DNA from 2 places in the Arthrobacter sp. E1SS-5 genome. Region 1 is predicted to be linked to the other one. Evidence: riboswitches for the same ligand, from Rfam matches in the RefSeq annotation. Region 1 holds a riboswitch; the other holds the start of a gene.

Region 1 (10,427 bases):
CGTCGCGGTCAATACCTGGTCCGTCAACGAACTCGCCGACGCCGTGCACGGCGCTGCAGAGTCCGACGTCGACGCGCTGGTGGCGGAGTACGAGGACCTTTATGACGTGGTGCCGGAGCTCCGCGCAGGCGCGGCCAGGCACGATTCGCTGCGGTACGGGGCCCGGATTGAATTGGGGCTGCGCAGCTTCCTGGAGGCCAACGGGTCCGCGGCGTTCACCACGTCCTTCGAGGATCTTGGTGCGCTCCGCCAGCTGCCCGGCCTGGCGGTGCAGCGGCTCATGGCCGCAGGCTACGGCTTCGGCGCCGAGGGTGACTGGAAGACCGCCATCCTGGTCCGCGCCGCCAAGGTGATGGGCGCCGGCCTGCCCGGTGGCGCATCGCTGATGGAGGACTACACCTACCACCTGGAGCCGGGGTCCGAGAAGATCCTCGGCGCCCACATGCTGGAAGTCTGCCCCTCCCTGACCGCGCAGAAGCCGCGGCTGGAAATCCACCCGCTGGGCATCGGCGGCAAGGAAGACCCGGTCCGCCTGGTGTTCGACGCCGATGCCTCCCCGGGCGTCGTCGTCGCCCTGTCCGACATGCGGGACCGCTTCCGCCTGGTGGCCAACGCCGTGGACGTCGTCCCCCTTGACCAGCCGCTGCCCAACCTGCCCGTGGCCCGCGCCCTGTGGGAGCCCAAGCCCGACTTCGCCACCTCGGCCGCCGCCTGGCTGACCGCCGGCGCCGCCCACCACACCGTCCTCTCCACCCAGGTGGGCATGGACGTGTTCGAGGACTTCGCCGAAATCGCCAAGACGGAGCTGCTCACCATCGACGAAGGCACCACCATCCGCCAGTTCAAGAAGGACCTGAACTGGAACGCGGCCTACTACAAGCTGGCCGGGGGGATCTGACCGGAAATGGTGCGGCGGCCGAGGCTTGAGGATGTGGCGGAGCTGGCCGGGGTCTCGCACCAGACCGTGTCACGGGTGGTCAACTGCCACCCGAATGTGAGCGCGGGGACCCGGGAGAAAGTGGAGGCGGCGATTGCCCAGCTGGGGTACCGCCGCAACTCCGCTGCCCGAAGCCTGGTCACCCGGCGCTCGCAGACCATCGGGGTCCTGGCCAGTGAACTGTCGCAGTACGGGCCTGCCAACACCCTGCTCGGGGTGGAACGCGCCGCGCGGGACGCTGGGTACTTCGTCAGCGTCGCTGCCTTGCGGGAGGTCAACCGCGATGCGATCCTGGCCGCCGTCCGGCACTTCCTGGACCAGTCGGTGGAAGGCATCGTGGTGATCGTTCCGCACCTGGAGATGCCGGCCGCCCTCGCGGAACTGCCTATCGGAGTGCCTGTGGTGGCCGTGGGGACCACAGGCACTGACGCCGTTGGCGGGGTCAAGGTGGACCAGCGCCGTGGGGCGGAACTGGCGGTGCGGCACCTCATCGGGCAGGGGCACGTCCGTATCGGGCACGTGGCGGGGCCCCAGGACTGGATCGACGCGGTGGCCCGTGCCGATGGCTGGCGGGGCGCCCTGGACGCGGCCGGCCTCGACGCCGATCTCATGATCGAGGGTGACTGGAGCGCCGGCAGCGGTTATGAGATAGGCCGCAAGGTGGCAGCCAGCCCCCGTGCCACTGCGCTGTTTGTAGGCAACGACCAGATGGCCCTGGGGGTCCTGCGGGCGTTGAATGAGGCAGGAATCAAGGTGCCGGAGGACGTCTCCGTGGTGGGCTTCGACGACCAGCCCGAAGCCGGCTACTTCAGCCCGCCCTTGACGGTGGTCCGGCAGGACTTCGAAGAACTGGGCCGGCGTTGCATGGACCTGATGCTCAGGGCACTGGACGGTGCGGAGGGACCGCAGACGCTGGTGGTGGAGCCCGAACTCGTCCTGCGCAGCAGCACCGCCCCGCCGGCCTGAAACTGCCGGCAGCGAAGTTAATCCGGGGGAGACCCCCGCGAAACGTGGCCACAACAATCGCTGCGTACGTTGGCAGGCATGACGGCTACCCTGCTCATCCGGCTCCGCGATTGGCTGCTGGACACGTTCACGTATGACTCCGAGTCCCTGGCCGGCGGCGCCATGGCTGACGCCACCCGCTGGGGCTGGCTGCCGGCCTTGAGCGGGGTGTCCGCAGGCGCGGAGCAGGCCCGCTCCGAGCATGCGCTGGCAGCACCCGAAACCAGCACGATGTCTGGTTAAACACACTATTGCGCCACTAGCGTGGTAATGCCCTAAACTGCTTCACTGAGGTGCCTGAAATGGCGCTGCGCAGCAACGAAAGTGAACACGCTATGGCTACCGATTACGATGCTCCACGCAAGCAGGAAGAAGAGTCGCCCGCTGACTCTCTCGAGGCCCTCCAGGCATCACGGAGCGGCAACGCGCAGACCGCGGTTATCGATGTCGACGAAAACGACACCGCTGAAGGTATCGACCTGCCCGGCGCCGACCTGTCCAACGAGGAACTAACCGTCATTGTGGTTCCCGAGCAGTCCGACGAGTTCACCTGCTCGTCGTGCTTCCTGGTCCGCCACCGGTCGCAGGTTGCCCGTGAAAAGAACGGCCTGAAGTACTGCCGCGACTGCGAAGGCTAAAAACTACTTCCTGGTTTTCCCGGCGCCGGCCACCCCTCGGGTGGCCGGCGCTTTTTGGTCCTGCGCTATCTATCTCCGGCCGCCGTCGTTATCAAAATGACCCCTCGTCTCCGGCAAGGAACACTCCTACGCTGGAATCATCCAATGGCTTTGAATCCTGGATGGCACAGCAATGAAAAAGTTCTCCATCTGGCTCGCAGCCGTCCTGCTGGCTGTAGGGCTGGGAATCGTGGTCCAGGGACCTGCCTCGGCGGCTCCCTACTGCGGGCTCACCTGGGGCTCGCTGGCAAAATCCGGGCAGGACACCGGTACCGCATCCGTTACCAATGTCCGCACGGGGCAGCACTACTGTTTCGACCGGCTGGTGGTGGACCTCAACGGCCCTGCGGTCGCCTATACCGTGCAGTATGTGCCGCGGATCGAGCAGGAGGGCTCGGGGCTTCCCGTTCCGGTGCGGGGCGGTGCGCGCCTGCACATCAGCATCAAGGCGCCCTCCTATGACGAGAACGGCAACGCCACCTACAGCCCCGCGGACAGGAATGAACTCAGCAACGTTTCCGGCTACCAGACCTTCCGCCAGGTAGTCTCCGCAGGAAGCTTTGAAGGATACACAAGCCTGGGCCTGGGCGTTCGGGCCCGCCTTCCGTTCCGGGTCTTCACCCTGGACGGTCCCGGCTCCGGCTCCCGGCTGGTCATAGACGTGGCGCACTTCTGGTGACCCATCCGTCGTCGTAAACAAAAAAGGTGCCGCGCCCCATCAGGGGCACGGCACCTTTCCTAAGGGGCTTACTCCGGAACCACCAGGGCGGGGGTGTCCCGCTTCAGGGTTTCACCGCGGAAGAAGCCGGGGTGGGTGCGGGACAGGACCAGCATGACGACGGCGCCCAGCGCCAGGATGCCGACGCCCAGGATGAACACCAGGCCCACGCCGAAGACCTCCGAGCCGCTGCCGAACTCAGGAGCCAGGCTGTCCATGGCGGTCTGGAAGAACACTACGAACAGGCCCACGCCACCGACCACCGGGCACACCAGCCGGAACAGGAAGTGGCGTGCGCTGTTGAAGAGGCTGTGGCGGAAGTACCAGGTGCAGGCGAGTGCGGTCAGGCCGTAGTAGAAGCAGATCATCAGGCCCAGGGCCAGGATGGTGTCGTTCAGGACGTTCTCGCTGACCACGTGCATTACGGCGTAGAACCCCGCCGAGATGATCCCGGCCGCGATGGTGGCGAAGCCCGGCGTCGCGAACTTCCTGCTGATCCGGCTGAACGGCTTCGGCAGGGCATCGTAGTGGGCCATGGCCAGCAGACTCCGCGACGGCGACATGAAGGTGGACTGGAGGGAGGCGGCAGAGCTGGAGAGCACGGCGAGGGACATCAGGATGGCGAAGGGGCCCATGATGGGGGAGGCCAACGCGGTGAAGATGTTCTCGTGGTTTTCGGCGTTGTTCAGGCCGTTGCCGGTATCTCCGACGCCGGCGAACATCATGGTGGCGATGCTGACCAGGAGGTAGATGGCAAGGACGATGACGGCCGTCAGGGTGCCTGCCACGCCGGCGGTCTTCTTGCCGTTGGCCGTCTCCTCATTGACGGTGAGGCAGACGTCCCAGCCCCAGTAGACGAAGATCGACAGGGAGATGCCGGCGGCAACCTGGCCGAAGGTTTCGATCTTGGTGACGTCGAACCAGTCCCAGCTGAACGGGATGGCCGTTTCCGAGGTGGACCAGTTGGCAAACGCCATACCCACGAACAGGCCGAGGACCAGCAGTTGGAAGCCCACCAGGCTGTACTGCACCAGCTTGGTGGTGTGCAGACCGCGGTAGCTGACCCAGACGGCCAGCGCCACGAAGACGAAGCAGGTGATGACGTTCAGGGCGTTGTTGTCCGCCAGGTCTGCGAGCTCGGGGGAGCCGGTGAGCTGGGACAGGAAAAGGTAGAAGAAGTCGACGGCGACGCCGGCGAGGTTGGACAGCACGATGATGTTGGCCGCCAGCAGGCCCCAGCCGCCCATCCAGCCGACCCAGGGCCCGAAGGCCTTGGTCACCCAAGTGAAAGTAGTGCCGCTGTCCGGGGAGTCGGCGTTGAGTTCCCGGTAGGCGAGCGAGACCAGGATCATGGGGATGAACCCGATCAGGAAGATGACGGGCAGCTGGAGGCCGGCTTCATTGACGGTGGGACCCAGCGCGCTGGTGAGGGTGTAGGCGGGGGCAATGGTCGAAATGCCCAGGACGACGACGGCGAGGAGCCCGAGCTGCCCGCCCTTGAGGCCCTTGTCGCTAATGCCGTCCGCGGATGGGGCGTGGGCGTGCGGACCGGGTTTGGCCGTACTGGTGCGGATTGTCTCTGTCATGGCACCACTTTCTGGGAAGGCTGTGAGACGGAAGTCACTATATGAATGGCGTTCATTTAGTATGGGGGCGCCGACCGTGTGATGCAAGACGCAATATGAATCACATTCGTTTGTGACTCGTTTTCGAAATTAGTAAGCTCGCTGATGAATTGCCTGAAGGCCTGCCGCCGCGGTGTCCGCGGCTGGTAGCGTCGGGCGCATTGGACCACTTGAGGAGGATGCATGAAAGCTTCACCGACATTGACCAACAACCTGCAGGCTGTCCTTGCGGACCTGATCGAGCTCCACGTCCAGGGCAAGCAGGCGCACTGGAACATCGTGGGCACCAACTTCCGCGACCTCCACCTGCAGCTGGATGAAATCGTGGACGCTGCCCGCCAGTTCGCCGACGATACCGCCGAGCGGATGCGCGCCCTGCATGCGCTTCCGGACGGCCGCAGCTCCACCGTTGCCGAAACCACCAGCCTGGCCCAGTTCCCTGAAGGGCTGATCAGCACTGAAGATGCCATCGAGCGGATCGTCGCTGCCATGGAGGCTGCCGTGGGCACCATGCGCAAGGTTCATGACGAAGTGGATGAGGAGGACCCCACCTCCGCGGACCTCCTGCACGAATTCATCGCCCGGCTGGAGCAGTTCGCCTGGATGGTGCAGGCGGAAAACATGAAGCCCACTGCCAAGGTCACGGCTGCAGACTCAAAGTAGCGGTTGTTTCACGGAGCGCCCGGCGGTGAGGTATTCCTCCTCGACGCCGGGCGCTTTTGCCTGCCCGGCGGTCCGTTTCTGGACTCCCGCGGGCGTCCGCTACGCCGCTTTTGGCACTTTTCGCAGCACGACGGCCGCGAGGACTGCCGCCGTCGCCATCAGTACCAGCCCAATTGCCGCGGTCACGTGCACCCCCGAGTCGAACGCTGCAGCGGCGGCGTCCCTGAGGGCGCCGGCAAGCGGTGGCGGCAGCAGGTTGGCCGCCTCCACGGCGCCCGCCAGTGTCTCCCCGGCGTTGTGCAAGGTGGGCCCGGGCAGTATGCCCTCCAGCCCCGCAGGCAGCCGAAGGTTCTGCTGGTAGGAGGCGGTCAAAATGGATCCCAGGACGGCTGTCCCCAGCAGGGAACCCACCTCGTAGCCCGTTTCGGAAATTGCGGAGGCCGCCCCCGACTTTGCGGGCGGGGCGGCACCCAGGATGAGGTCGTTGGAGATGGTCTCCGCCGTGCCCACGCCCAGCGCCAGGACCAGGAGGGCTGCCAGCAGCAGCGACGGGCCGCCGTCGTGGTTTCCGAACGTCACCATGCTGTAGCCGGCGGCGCTGAAAGCCAGCCCCGCAGCCACCACGTACCCGGGCCTGACCTTGCGGACCAGCGGTACCACCGCCAGGCCGGCCACCACCGTGGCCGCCAGCGCGGGGACCATGGCAACCCCTGCCCCGGAGGGGCTCATTCCTTCGAGGAGTTGCAGATGCTGGGCAAGGAACAGGATGAACCCGTTGAAGGAAAACAGGGCCAGGATGTTGGCAGTTATGGCCATGCTGAACACCCTGTTGCGGAACAGGGACATGTCCAGCAGTGGGTGCTCCAGGCGCAGCTGCCGCTGCACGAACACTGCTCCCATGGCCAGGCCAAAGGCAATTGCCCCCAGCCCTGCTGCGCCCGGCCCCTCCGTGGCGACGGCCTTGATGCCGTACACCACGGGCACCATGACCAGCATGGAGAGCAGGATGCTGGGGATGTCCACCTTCCCCGGTGCGGGATCCTTCGACTCCGGGATCAGGACCGGCCCTAAAGCCAGCAGCGGAACCATGAGGGGTGCCGCTACCAGGAAGACCGCGCCCCACCAGAAGTGCTCCACCAGCCAGCCGCCGACAATGGGCCCCAGGGCCGCGCCGCCCGAGAATCCCGCAGCCCAGATCGCGACTGCCAGCCGCCGGCGGTTGGGCTCGGGAAAGATGTTGCGGATCAGCGACAGTGTGGACGGCATCAGCATGGCCCCGAAGAAGCCCAGGGCTGCGCGGCCGGCGATCAGCCACTGCGGCGTGGGGGCGAAGGCCGTGGCGGCTGAGAGCGCGGCGAAGCCGATGCTGCCGATGACCAGGAGCCGCCGCCGGCCAATACGGTCGCCAAGGCTTCCCATGGATACCAGCAGGCCGGCCAGCACCAGGGGATAGGCGTCGATGATCCACAGCAGCTGCACGCCTGTTGGTTCCAGCGCGCGGGCAATGACGGGCAAGGCGAACGTCAGGGCTGTGTTGTCCACGGCCACCAGGAGTACGGGAAACATCAGCAGCCCCAACGCCAGCCAATCCCGCCACGGCCGCCCTGGGGCGTTCTCATCCGGGCGTGCGGGCGCGGGGCTGGTGGAAGTCATCATAAAATAACTATACCGTCCGGACGGTATAGTTATGAACTTCCTCCGGTTCCGTCATACCGCCTTGGGGAGGGCATGATGGAAGGCATGCCCCGAAAGCCCGTAGCCCGCGACGCGGTCCTTGATGCCTTCGAATCACTGTTGATCGAGGTGGGGGAGCGCGCCGCCACCCTTGACGCCGTCGCCCGGAAGGCAGGCGTGTCCAAGGGCGGCCTGCTCTACCACTTTCCCAACAAGGAAGCGCTCATTGCCGTGCTGCTGGACCGGCTGGAGGGCCTGGCCCGGGAGGACGCCGATGCCATGGCCTCGGCCGTCGAAGGCGCCGCCGCCTACTTCATCCGTTCTTCGGTGTGGGCTGACACTCCGCTGGACCGGGCCATTGTTGCCGCCACCAGGCTTGCCGAGGTGGCGCATGAGGAGACGCGGCGCCGGTTCGCGGCCATGCAGCAGCGCTGGCTGGACGAGATTGCCGCGGATGTTGGTCCGGAGTTGGCGAAGGCGGTCCTCTATATGGGTGACGGCCTCTACTTCAACGCCATGCTGTCGGTGGCGCCCGCGCCGGCGGGGGGAGCGGCCGCTGACGTGGAGGAACTCCTCGCTGCCTTGGAGCGGCTCCGCCGGTAGGATCTGCCATTTGCCGGGAGGGGCGGGGCGTAGGACAATGGAGAGTTGTGAGGGCCGCAACCGGCCGTCATGATCCAACAAGTGAATAGCCTTTGATCTGCGGCGGGAGAGTTCTGCCGAAAGTACAGGCAGGCGCCGTAGGAGCAAATCCTCCCCAGGAATCTCGCAGGCCCCTGTACCGCCGCGGCGAGGCGCCTCTGGAAAGCAGCAGGCAGTTGCCCTTCCTCCTTTGGGGAGCGGAAGAACTGCTGTGCTCACCGACGGTGCAAGCGGGTCCTGCCAGGCAGGCACCGCGGAAACTCTCAGGTCCAATACAGAGCGGGGAGGAACCCAAATAGCTGTGGCGTACCCTGCGCCGCCTGAGTAAATGGAGTTCCTTCGTGCCGGTTACACCAGCCTCCACCACCTTCGTAGACCGCCATATCGGTGCGCGCCGCCAGGCCGACGTCGACACCATGCTCAAAGCCGTGGGCTACGACACCCTCGATTCCCTGGTGGACACGGCCGTGCCCAAGGTCATCCGCCAGGAAACCGCCCTGCGGCTCCAGGACGCCCTCAGCGAGGTTGAGGTCCTCACGGAGCTGCGCAAGCTTGCCGGGAAGAACAAGACCGCCGTCCAGCTGATCGGCCAGGGGTACTTCGACACCGTCACTCCGCCGGTGATCCGCCGAAACATCCTTGAATCCCCGGCCTGGTACACCGCCTACACCCCATACCAGCCGGAGATTTCCCAGGGCCGGCTCGAGGCCCTGTTGAACTTCCAGACCATGGTGCAGGATCTGGTTGGCCTGCCCATCGCCAACGCCTCGCTGCTGGATGAAGCAACCGCCGTCGCCGAGGCCGTCCTGCTGATGCGCCGTGCCAATAAGGCCAAGCCCGCTGCGGATGGCAAGACCGTGCTGGACATCGACGTCCTGCCGCAGACCATGGCCATCGTCAGGGGCCGCGCCGAGGCACTTGGCTTCGACGTTGAAGTGGCGGACCTTTCCCAGGGCCTGCCGGAGGGCGACATCAACGGCATCGTGCTGCAGCAGCCCGGCGCCTCCGGCCGGGTATGGGACCAGTCCGGCGTCATCAGCGCCGCCAAGGAGCGCGGTGCGCTCGTGACCATCGCCGCAGACCTGCTGGCCCTGACCCTGATCACTCCTCCGGGCGAACAGGGCGCCGACATTGCCGTGGGCTCTGCCCAGCGCTTCGGTGTCCCGCTGTTCTTCGGCGGACCGCACGCCGCCTACATGGCCGTCCGCAAGGGCCTGGAGCGCTCGCTGCCCGGCCGCCTGGTTGGCGTGTCCAAGGACGACGCGGGAGTCCCCGCCTACCGCCTGGCGCTGCAGACCCGCGAGCAGCACATCCGCCGCGAGAAGGCCACGTCCAACATCTGCACGGCGCAGGCGCTGCTGGCCATCGTTGCCTCAATGTACGCCGTGTACCACGGCCCGGATGGGCTGAAGGCGATCGCGGAAACCACGCACGGCCACGCCCGCAGCCTTGCAGCCTCGCTTGCGGCTGCCGGCATCGAGGTCCAGCACAAGAGCTTCTTTGACACCCTGACGGTCCGGGTTCCGGGCCGCGCCGCGGGCATCGTCGCCGACGCTGAAGCGCGGGGCATCAACCTGCGCAACGTCGACGCCGACACTGTGGGCATCTCCCTGGATGAAACCACGACGGCGGCCATCGTCGCCCAGGTTGCCGACATCTTTGGCGCCTCCGTGGCAGGGGATGCCGTTGCCGGCGGCGCCGACTTCGGGTTGGAGGCCGCCGTCGAACGCTCCACCGACTACCTGCAGCACCCGGTCTTCAACACCCACCGCTCCGAAACGCAGCTTTTGCGCTACATCCGCAAGCTCTCCGACCGTGACCTGGCGCTGGACCGCACCATGATCCCGCTGGGTTCCTGCACCATGAAGCTGAACGCCACGGCCGAGATGGAAGCCATTTCCTGGCCGGAGTTCGCCTCCATCCACCCGTTCGCGCCGGACTCCCAGACGGAAGGCTGGCGTGAACTGATCGCCGATCTGGAAGCGGACCTCACCGCCATCACCGGCTATGACCAGGTGTCCATCCAGCCCAACGCCGGATCCCAGGGCGAGCTGGCGGGCCTGCTGGCGATCCGCGGCTACCACCACTCCCGCGGTGACCAGCAGCGCAACGTCTGCCTGATCCCGGCCTCGGCGCACGGCACCAACGCCGCCTCCGCCGTTCTCGCCGGCATGAAGGTCGTCGTCGTTGCCACCGCATCTGACGGCACCATCGACCATGACGACCTGACGGCCAAGATCGAGGCCAACAAGGACCTCCTGTCCTGCATCATGATCACCTACCCCTCCACCCACGGTGTCTACGACGGCGACGTCCGTGAGGTCTGCGACGCCGTGCACGCCGCCGGCGGCCAGGTCTACATCGACGGGGCCAACCTGAACGCGCTGGTGGGGCTGGCGCAACCGGGCAAGTTCGGCGGCGACGTGTCCCACCTGAACCTGCACAAGACCTTCTGCATCCCGCACGGCGGCGGCGGACCGGGCGTC
Region 2 (10,427 bases), 390 kb from region 1:
CGCCCATGGCGGTTTCTTTGTATTTGTCGCTCATGTCTTTGCCGGTTTCGCGCATGGTGATGATGACTTCGTCGAGGGAGACCCGGTGGGTGCCGTCGCCCCAGAGCGCCATTTTCGCGGCGTTGATCGCCTTCGCGGCGGCGATCGCGTTCCGTTCGATGCAGGGGACCTGGACCAGGCCGCCGATCGGGTCGCAGGTCAGGCCCAGGTTGTGTTCCATCGCGATCTCGGCCGCGTTTTCCACCTGGGCGGGGGTGCCGCCCATGACCTCGGCCAGGCCAGCTGCGGCCATCGACGACGCGGACCCCACCTCGCCCTGGCAGCCCACCTCGGCCCCGGAGATCGACGCCTGTTCCTTGTACAGCACCCCGACCGCGCCGGCGGCCAGCAGGAACCGCACCACCACCCCGTTCCGGTCCTGTTGCGTGGCCTGGTCCATGCCGGGGGCGAAGTGCAGGGCGTAGTACAGCACCGCCGGGATGATCCCGGCCGCCCCGTTCGTGGGCGCGGTGACCACCCGGCCGCCGGAAGCGTTCTCCTCGTTCACCGCCAGCGCCACCAAGTTAACCCACTCCTGCCAATACCGGGGATCGTGCGGGCCCGCGTCCCACGCCGCGCCCCGGTCCTCCTCCAGGGCACCGGCGCATTCCTTCCGCAGCCGGTCGAACCAGTCCGGGGCGCGGCGGCGGACCTTCAACCCGCCCGGCAGCACCCCTTCGCGCTTCAACGAGGTGGCCACACAGTTTTCCATCACGGACCAGATGTGCAACAGGCCCTCCCGGATCTCCCCCTCATCCCGGGAAGCCTTCTCGTTCAGGAGCATCACGTCCGCGATGCCCAGCCCGGTCACCGCGCAGTGCTCCAGCAGCTCCGCCGCGGTCCGGAACGGCAACGGCAACTCTTCCTTGGACGCGTCCAGTTCCTGCTGCGCGGCGTCCTCCTCACCCTCCCGAACGATGAACCCGCCACCGACCGAGAAGAACGTCGCCGCATGCAGCACCTCCCCCTCGGCGCCGGAGACGGTGAACGTCATCCCGTTCGTGTGCCGCGGCAGCACCGTCAACGGGCGCAGCACCATATCCTCAACCCCATACGGCAACGCCACACCACCACCGGAACCCTCCACCACGGCAGCCAGGTGCAGGGTCCGCGTCTCCGCGATCGAGGCCAACCGCTCCTCCACCTCCACCGGCAGGATCAACTCCGGATGAAACCCCTCCAACCCCAACAAAATCGCGGTCATCGTCCCATGCCCATGCCCCGTCGCCGCCAGAGACCCATACAAATCCACCCGCAACGACGAAACAGAACCCAGCACCCCGGACCCCACCAACTCCTCCGCAAACACAGCAGCAGCCCGCATCGGCCCCACAGTATGAGAAGAAGAAGGACCAATACCGATCGAAAAAAGGTCGAAGACACCAACGGCCATGCGAGAGGCTCCTAGGGGTAGTTGTTGCCGAGATGGCAGTTCACGCAGGTCGAACTACTGCCGTCAACTGCCATCTCGATGTGCCGTGATTGGGTTTAAAGCCCCGGGTAAAGCGGGTGGGCCTTTGCCAATTCCTCGACGCGGTGACGCAGGCTGGAAAGGTCGGCATCGGCGTCGGCAACTAACGCCTCGGCGATGATGTCTGCAACTTGGCGGAACGCGTCCTCGCCGAAGCCACGGGTGGCCAAGGCGGGGGTGCCGATGCGCAGGCCGGAAGTGACCATGGGCGGGCGGGGGTCGAAGGGGACGGCATTGCGGTTGACGGTGATGTCGATTGCCGCCAGCCGGTCTTCGGCCTGTTGCCCGTCGAGCTCGCAGTTGCGCAGGTCCACCAGGACCAGGTGCACGTCCGTGCCGCCGGACACCACGGAGATGCCTTTGGCGGTGACATCGGGCTGGACCAGGCGCTCGGCCAGGATACGGGCACCGGCGAGGACCCGCTCCTGCCGCTCCTTGAACTCCTCGGACGCGGCAATCTTGAAGGCCACGGCCTTGCCGGCGATCACGTGCTCCAGCGGCCCGCCCTGCTGCCCCGGGAACACGGCGGAGTTGATCTTCTTGGCAACGTCGGGGTCGTTGGAGAGGATGATGCCGCCGCGGGGACCAGCAAGGGTCTTGTGCGTGGTGGAGGTGGTGACGTGGGCATGCGGGACCGGTGACGGGTGCAGGCCTGCGGCAACCAGCCCGGCGAAGTGCGCCATGTCCACCATCAGGTAGGCGCCAACGGAGTCGGCGATCCTGCGGAACTCCGCGAAATCCAGCTGCCTTGCGTAGGCTGACCAACCAGCCACGATCAGCTGCGGCTTGTGCTCCTGCGCCAGCCGCTCCACCTCAGCCATGTCGATGGTGTGGGTATCCTCGCGGACCTGGTACGGCACCACGTTGTACAGCTTGCCCGAGAAGTTGATCCGCATGCCGTGGGTCAGGTGTCCGCCGTGGGCCAGGTTCAGGCCCATGATGGTGTCGCCCGGCTTGATCAGCGCGTGCATCACCGAGGCGTTCGCCTGCGCGCCGGAGTGCGGCTGGACGTTGGCGTACTCCGCACCGAAGAGGGCTTTCACACGGTCGATCGCCAACTGCTCGATCACGTCAACATGCTCGCAGCCGCCGTAGTAGCGCTTGCCCGGGTAGCCCTCGGCGTACTTATTGGTCAGCACCGAACCCTGTGCCTGCATCACGGCGGCGGCCGTGTGGTTCTCCGAGGCGATCATTTCCAGTCCGTCGCGCTGGCGGCCCAGTTCGTCGTCGATCTTGGCGGCGATCTCGGGGTCCAGTGCCGACAGGTCGGCGTTCAGGCTGGGGGAGACCACCTGCTCGAAAGCGGTGACTTCCGCGGGGGCGCTCACAGTTCGCCGCCGTTTGCTGCGGCGTATTCCTCGGCCGACATCAGCGGACCTTCCTCGGTGACGGACACCTTGAAAAGCCAGCCGGCGCCGTAGGGGTCGCTGTTGATCAGGGCGGGGTCGGAAACCACGCCGTCGTTGATCTCGGTGACCTCACCGGTGACGGGCGCGTACAGGTCGGACACGGACTTGGTGGATTCCACCTCGCCGCATGTTTCGCCGGCGGTAACCGTAGAACCGACCTCCGGCAGGTCCACATACACGATGTCACCCAGGGCATCGGCGGCCACAGCGGAAATCCCAATCCCCGCCGGCCCGGTCCCGTCAGCAGCAACCCATTCGTGTTCTGCGGAGTACTTCAGTTCAGCTACAACTTTGCTCATAATTTTTCCTATTGTTCGTGTGTGAAAAGTGAGAGAGCGTCCGCACTAAACCCGCCAAAAGTGAGCGGGCGTCGGACAAATACCGGCCAAAAGTGAGCGGGCGTCTACGCGACCGAGCATGCAGAGGAGGGCGGCCCGTTGGGCCAACCAGCCGCGCCGGCCTACTTTTGGCGACGGTAGAACGGCAGGGCTACTACTTCGAAGCGTTCGGGCTTGCCGCGGAGGTCTACGTCCAGGACGGTGCCGGGTTCAGCGAATTCGACGTCGACATAGGCCATGGCGATGGGGTAGCCGAGGGTGGGCGACGGCTGGCCGGAGGTCACCTCGCCTACGAGGGTCCCATCCTTGAGGACAGGGTAGTGGCCGCGGGCGGCGCGGCGTCCGGCACCCTTGAGGCCCACGAGCTTCTGTCCGATGGTGGCTCCGACGCCGGCAGCCTTGATGGCGGCAAGGGCTTCCTTGCCCACGAAGTCGCTTTCCTTGGCCAGGGACACCACGGGGCCCAGCCCGGCGGCGTAGGCGTTCACGTGGCGGGAAAGTTCGTTGCCGTAGAGCGGCATGCCGGCTTCGAGCCGGAGCGAATCACGGGCGGCCAGGCCGGCGGGTACCAGGCCATGGCCTTCACCGGCTTCCAGCAGTGCTTCCCACAGCGCGGGCGCGTCCAGGTTGGGAACGTAAATTTCGAACCCGTCCTCGCCGGTGTATCCCGTCCTGGCGAGCAGCAGCATTTGGCCGCCAATCTTCACCTCGACTGCAGCGTAGTACTTCAGCTCCGTCACCAGCGCGTGCTGTTCCGCGGGAACCAGCGTCAGCAATATGGCTTCCGCCGCGGGTCCCTGGACAGCAATCAGCGAGGTTTCGGCGGACGCATCCTCGACTGTCACATCGAAGTTGGCGGCGCGTTCGGCGAGTGCCCGGGCCACCACTGTGGCGTTGCCCGCATTCGGCACTACGAGGAACTTGTCGTCCGCCCTGCGGTAGGAAATGAGGTCGTCAATGATGCCGCCGTCGGTGTCGCAGATCAGCGAGTACTTGGCTTTTCCGATGGCGACCGCGGACAGCTTGCCGGCAAGGGCGTAGTCCAGGAACGCGGCAGCGTCCGGGCCGGTCACCCAGACCTCGCCCATGTGGGAGAGGTCGAACAGGCCGGCAGTCTTCCGCACGGCGTGGTGTTCGGCGAGCTCGGAGTTGTACTTCAGCGGCATCTGCCAGCCACCGAAGTCCGTGAAGGAGGCCCCGGCTTTCTTGTGCTGCTCGTGAAGAGCGGTGTAGTTCTCAGTCATTGGGTGAGTCCTTAGTTTTCGAAGTCTTCAAGGGGCGGGCAGGAGCAGATCAGGTTGCGGTCGCCGGCGGCGCCGTCGATGCGTCCCACCGGGGGGAAGTACTTGTTTTGCCGCAGCGAGGGCACGGGGAAGGCGGCCTGTTCGCGGGGGTAGGCGCGGTCCCAGTCGGAGCTGACGACGGCGGCAGCGGTGTGGGGTGCGTTGCGCACCGGAGATGCCTCCAGGGAGAAGTCCCCGGCAGCTACCTGCTCAATCTCGGCGTGGATGGTGATCATGGCGTCGATGAAGCGGTCGATCTCGGCGAGGTCCTCGGATTCGGTGGGCTCCACCATCAGGGTCCCGGCGACGGGGAACGCCAGGGTAGGGGCGTGGAAGCCGAAGTCGATCAGCCGCTTGGCCACGTCCTCGGCGGTCACACCGGTCCGGGCGGTGAGTTCACGCAGGTCCAGGATGCACTCGTGCGCCACCAGGCCGCTTTCACCGGTGAAGAGGACCGGGTAGAACTCGTTCAGCCGGGAGGCAACGTAGTTGGCAGCCAGCAGCGCGGACTTGGTGGCCTCGGTCAGGCCCTCCCCGCCCATCAGCTTCACGTACGCCCAGGAGATCGGCAGCACCCCGGCGGAACCGAACCGCGAGGCTGAGATGGCAACGCCGTGCCCCTCCACTGCGCCCCCGGAAGAAGCGTTATTGGCGTCCCCGGGCATGAACGGTGCCAGATGTGCCTTGGCCGCAACGGGGCCGACGCCCGGTCCGCCGCCGCCGTGCGGGATGCAGAAGGTCTTGTGCAGGTTCAGGTGGGACACGTCGCCGCCGAACTTGCCCGGTTGCGCCAGCCCAACGAGTGCGTTCAGGTTGGCCCCGTCCACGTACACCTGACCCCCGGCGGCGTGCACTGCATCGCAGACCTCGCGGACGTCCCCGTCGTAGACACCGTGGGTGGAGGGGTAGGTGATCATGATGCAGGACAGGACGTCCTTGTTCGCTTCGATCTTGGCGTAGAGGTCGTCATGGTCGATGGTGCCATCGGAGGCGGAGGCCACGACAACCACCTTCATCCCGGCGAGAACGGCGGAGGCGGCATTTGTGCCGTGCGCCGACGCCGGAATCAGGCACACGTTGCGCTGCTGCTCACCGCGGGAGTGGTGGTAGCCGCGGATCGCCAGCAGGCCCGCGAGCTCGCCCTGGGATCCGGCGTTGGGCTGGATGGACACCTGGTCATAGCCGGTGATCTCTGCCAGGTCGGTTTCCAGCCCGGCAATGAGTTCGCGCCAGCCCTCGGTCTGGGAGTCCGGCGCGAACGGGTGGATGGAGGCGAACTCCGGCCACGAGATCGCTTCCATTTCAACGGTGGCGTTCAGCTTCATGGTGCAGGAACCCAGCGGGATCATGGTGCGGTCCAGCGCCAGGTCCCGGTCCGAGAGCTTCCGGATGTAGCGCAGCAGCTGCGTCTCGGACCGGTGGGTATTGAAGACCGGGTGCTGCAGGTAGCCGGATGTGCGCAGTACAGTTCCCGGCAGTTCGAAGCCCTTGCCGTCCCCCACCGGGCCGGCACCAAAGGCGACGGCGACGGCGGAAAGCGTTGCCGCCGTCGTCGTCTCATCAATGGAGACGCCCACCGTGTCCTGGTCGATGAAGCGCAGGTTGATACCGCGTGCTTCGGCGGCGTTGATGACCTTGGCGGCCTTACCCGGGACGTGAACGGTGAGGGTGTCGAAGAAGGAGTCGCTGACCAGTTCACGGCCCATGGAAGTGAGGGTGGTGGCCAGGACGCGGGCCTTGTGGTGGACGCCTTCGGCGATGGCCTTCAGACCGTCCGGGCCGTGGTACACGGCGTACATTGAGGCAACGATGGCCAGCAGCGCCTGCGCCGTGCAGATGTTGGAGGTGGCCTTCTCGCGGCGGATGTGCTGCTCGCGGGTCTGCAAAGCCAATCGGTAGGCGGGGACTCCGGCGTCGTCCTTGGACACGCCCACCAGTCGGCCGGGGAGCGAGCGTTCCATCCCCTTGCGGACGGCCATGTAGGCGGCGTGCGGTCCGCCGAAGAACAGCGGCACGCCGAATCGCTGGGTGGAGCCGACGGCAATGTCTGCGCCCTGCTCACCCGGAGGGATGATCAGCGTGAGGGCCAGGAGGTCCGCGGCGACGGTCACGAGCGCACCGCGCTCCTTGGCTGCGCTGATGACCCCGGACTGGTCCCACACCCGGCCGGAAACCCCGGGCTGCTGCAGGACGATGCCGTTAATGGCACCTTCCGGCAGGCCCGTGGAGAGATCAGCCACTTCGACGTCGAAGCCTAGCGCCTCAGCGCGGCCCTTCACGATGGCGATGGTCTGGGGAAGGCAGTCGGCGTCCAGGACGGTCCTGCCGTCCCTGGCGTCTTTGTTCTTATTGGCACGCCGCATCAGGAGCACGGCCTCGGCCACCGCGGTGGCCTCGTCAAGCAGCGAGGCGTTGGCCACGGGGAGTGCCGTGAGGTCCTGGACCATGGTCTGAAAGTTCAGCAGGGCTTCGAGCCGGCCCTGGGAAATTTCGGGCTGGTAGGGCGTGTAGGCCGTGTACCAGGCCGGGGACTCAAGGATGTTGCGGCGAATGACCGGCGGAGTGACGGTGTCGAAGTACCCCTGACCGATCAGCTGGACAGCGGTCTTGTTTTTGCCGGCAATGCGGCGCAGTTCGGCGAGGACTTCCACTTCGCTGAGGGCGTCGGAGAGCTTGAGGGCTGTTTCCTGCCGGATGGAGGCCGGAACGGCAACGTCCACCAGGCCGTCCACGCTGTCGTAGCCCACGGCCTTGAGCATGGTGTCGACGTCGGCCTGGCGGCGCGCGCCGATGTGGCGGTCAACAAACGATGTTGGAAGGGATTGAATCGTCATGAGGAACTCCAGTTCTGGCCGGCCGAAGGTGGCACGGCGTGGGATGGGTTCCTCCCCGCTCTGTATTGGACCTGAGAGATTCCGCGTTGCCTGCTCTTGGCAGGGGCCGCTTGCACCGTCGGTGAACCAGGCAAGAGCCCGGTTGCTTTCCAGAGTCGCCTCGCCATGACGGTACGGGGGCCTGAGAGATTCCTGGGGAGGATTTGCTCCTACGGCGCCTGCCCGGTGTTTTCGCCGGGAGGACTCTCCCGTCACAGCTCGAAAGGCTTATTCAAATGTGGGTGATTCGGCTCACAAGGTATCGGGATAAGCGGCCGGTGGCAAATCGCGGGACTCTGAACGGCCCGAAAGATCCCAAGATGACGGGGCCTTGCTCCGCTTGCGGCAGGCAGGGTTTGACATTGCATCGTGACGGACACCACACTGATCCCCGGGATCGGCGCTGCCGGCGGCTGGCTCAGCGTAACCGGAGCGGCTCAACCGTGCGGCGCCTGTCCCATTGCATGACCGCCGTGGCCCCGACCGGCCGCGACGTCCAACTGAACATGCCTTCGACCTGCGGCGGGAGAGCCCTGCCGGGTAAATTTAGCAGGCGCCGTAGGAGCAAACCCTCCCCAGGAAACTCTCAGGCCCACGTACCGCCGCGGACAGGCAACTCTGGAAAGCAGCCAGGCATGCCCTGGCTCACCGACGGTGCAAGCGGCTTGGGCTGCGGAAACTCTCAGGTTCCCTACAGAGCGGGGAGGAACCAAATCTTTTGCGGTACCCAAAATGCCGCTTTATCGATGGAGTTCCTCATGGCGATTCATCCCCCCACGTCCAACGGCGAACCAGCGCGCAACGGCGCGCGCACGGCGGTCCGCAGCGAGCCTCCCCACCTGGAACGGCAGCTGACCAACCGCCATATCCAGCTCATTGCCATCGGCGGCGCGATCGGCACCGGCCTCTTCATGGGCTCCGGCAAGACCATTTCCGCGGCCGGGCCGTCCGTGATCTTCGTGTACATGATCATCGGATTCATGCTCTTCTTCGTCATGCGCGCCATGGGCGAACTGCTGCTGAGCAACCTCAACTACAAGTCCTTCAGCGACTTCGCCGCGGACCTCCTTGGGCCCTGGGCCGGCTTCTTCACCGGCTGGACATACTGGTTCTGCTGGGTGATCACCGGTATTGCGGACGTTATCGCCATTGCCGGCTACTCCAAGGAACTGTGGCCGGCGCTGCCGCTCTGGATCCCGGGCCTGGCCACCATAGGCATCCTGCTCGTGCTGAACCTCGCCACGGTCAGGGCCTTCGGCGAAACCGAGTTCTGGTTCGCCCTCATCAAGATCGTCGCCATCGCTGCGCTCATCATCGTGGGCCTTTTCATGATCTTCACCGGCTTCCAGTCCGACACGGGCACGGCCAGCTTCACCAACCTGTGGAGCCACGGCGGGTTCTTCCCCAACGAGTTCATGGGCTTCGTTGCCGGATTCCAGATTGCCGTGTTCGCCTTCGTCGGCATTGAACTGGTGGGCACCACCGCCGCCGAGGCCAAGAACCCGGAGAAGACCCTGCCCAAGGCCATCAATGCCATCCCGGTCCGCGTACTCCTGTTCTACGTGGGCGCGCTGGTCATCCTGATGGCCGTCACTCCGTGGACCCAGTTCGCCGCCGGCCACAGCCCCTTCATCGGCATGTTCTCCCTGGCCGGCCTCGGCGCTGCGGCCACCGTGGTCAACCTGGTGGTCCTCACCTCGGCCATGTCCTCCGCCAATTCCGGCATCTACTCCACGTCCCGCATGGTCTTCGGCCTCGCCCAGGAGGGCGACGCGCCGGGCATCTTCAGCCGCCTGTCCACGAGGAAGGTGCCCAGCAACGCACTGTTCCTGTCCTGCGTCCTGCTGCTCTCCGGCGTCGTCCTCATGTACGCCGGCCAGGACGTTGGCAAGGCCTTCGAAATGGTGACCACCGTGTCCGCCGTCTGCTTCATCTTCGTCTGGTCGATCATTCTGGCCAGCTACATCTCGTTCCGTCGCCGCCGCCCCCAGCTGCACGCGGCGTCGAACTTCAAGATGCCCGGCGGCATCCCCGCGGTCTGGGTGGTTTACGCGTTCTTCGCGTTCGTTCTTTGGGCGCTGACCACCCAGCCGGACACCCTCATCGCTTTGTTGGTGACGCCCATCTGGTTCGTCGTCCTTGGCGTGGCCTGGGCCGTCCTGCGGCGCCGGCCTGCACACCTTGCCCGCTTTGAGGTCTTCCGCGCCGAGCTCCGCAATGACGCGGAGGCTAACGGGCGAAGCACCGCCGGGGCGTCCGTAACAGAGGCGGAGCAGGCCAGGAAGTAACGGCCGACGGCGGGTTGCCGGGCAGGTGCGTTGGATCCAATGGTGGGTCCGGCCTGCCAAGGCAGCCCGCCCGCGGGTGCCGGGCGCGGAAGTTAAGCATGCTTAGTGTTTATCCACATAGGATGGAAAGAGCACGGCAGCCTCCCGCTGCAGGTCGATTTGAATGAAGGTGACCATGGCCCGGCGCAGCAATCCCGCACTTCGTATCGCACAGGAAACCGCCCACAGAACCATGTTCGACTCCGACGGCAAGCCCAAGCCCGGCGTCCACAACATGCTCCTGAAAGCGGTTCAGATCCAGCGGCCGTTGGTGGTTGGCTACATCCGGCGGCTCCAAAAGAAGCACCCCCGCGCAACGGCTGCCCAGTTGGCGGACATCGCCGAGCGCGACTACCTGCGTGCTGTCGCCGGTGGCGGCGCCGTGGTGGGCGCTACCGCCGTCGTACCCGGTGTTGGCACTGTGGCGTCGCTGGGACTGTCCGCCGCCGCCACCGTGGGCTTCCTGGAAGCAACGGCGCTGTACGCAACCTCGCTGGCCGAACTTCACGGCATCCGCCTCACCAACCCGGAGAAGGCCGGCACCATGGTCATGGCCATCATGCTCGGCGAGGAGGGTACGGCACTGCTGGGAACGCTGAGTGGCCAGGCCTCCGGCAGCGGCACCAGTGCCGCCAATAATTGGGGCAATGTCCTCTCCAAGTCGATGGTGGGGCCGGGCTTCGGCAG

What was found. A riboswitch is a leader RNA that binds a small molecule or an ion and turns the genes downstream of it on or off. The one in region 1 is predicted to bind glycine.
Region 2: it holds a riboswitch for glycine, as region 1 does, so the genes downstream of both, gcvP (aminomethyl-transferring glycine dehydrogenase) here and gcvP (aminomethyl-transferring glycine dehydrogenase) in region 1, are expected to answer to the same signal.

What each region holds. Positions count from the first base shown of each region.
Region 1 is NZ_CP172703.1:780,203-790,629, forward strand. Features, by position in the region: gene araA (L-arabinose isomerase) at 1-898, shown strand, start outside; gene ACIGJD_RS03730 (LacI family DNA-binding transcriptional regulator) at 905-1,903, shown strand; gene ACIGJD_RS03735 (hypothetical protein) at 1,982-2,185, shown strand; gene ACIGJD_RS03740 (DUF4193 domain-containing protein) at 2,278-2,580, shown strand; gene ACIGJD_RS03745 (AMIN-like domain-containing (lipo)protein) at 2,753-3,298, shown strand; gene ACIGJD_RS03750 (APC family permease) at 3,367-4,923, opposite strand; gene ACIGJD_RS03755 (Dps family protein) at 5,146-5,625, shown strand; gene ACIGJD_RS03760 (MFS transporter) at 5,725-7,281, opposite strand; gene ACIGJD_RS03765 (TetR/AcrR family transcriptional regulator) at 7,366-7,902, shown strand; glycine riboswitch at 7,996-8,093, shown strand; glycine riboswitch at 8,122-8,229, shown strand; gene gcvP (aminomethyl-transferring glycine dehydrogenase) at 8,283-10,427, shown strand, end outside.
Region 2 is NZ_CP172703.1:394,669-405,095, forward strand. Features, by position in the region: gene ACIGJD_RS01950 (L-serine ammonia-lyase) at 1-1,432, opposite strand, end outside; gene glyA (serine hydroxymethyltransferase) at 1,528-2,838, opposite strand; gene gcvH (glycine cleavage system protein GcvH) at 2,835-3,218, opposite strand; gene gcvT (glycine cleavage system aminomethyltransferase GcvT) at 3,380-4,501, opposite strand; gene gcvP (aminomethyl-transferring glycine dehydrogenase) at 4,513-7,374, opposite strand; glycine riboswitch at 7,534-7,635, opposite strand; glycine riboswitch at 7,927-8,025, shown strand; glycine riboswitch at 8,026-8,120, shown strand; gene cycA (D-serine/D-alanine/glycine transporter) at 8,172-9,701, shown strand; gene ACIGJD_RS01980 (hypothetical protein) at 9,877-10,427, shown strand, end outside.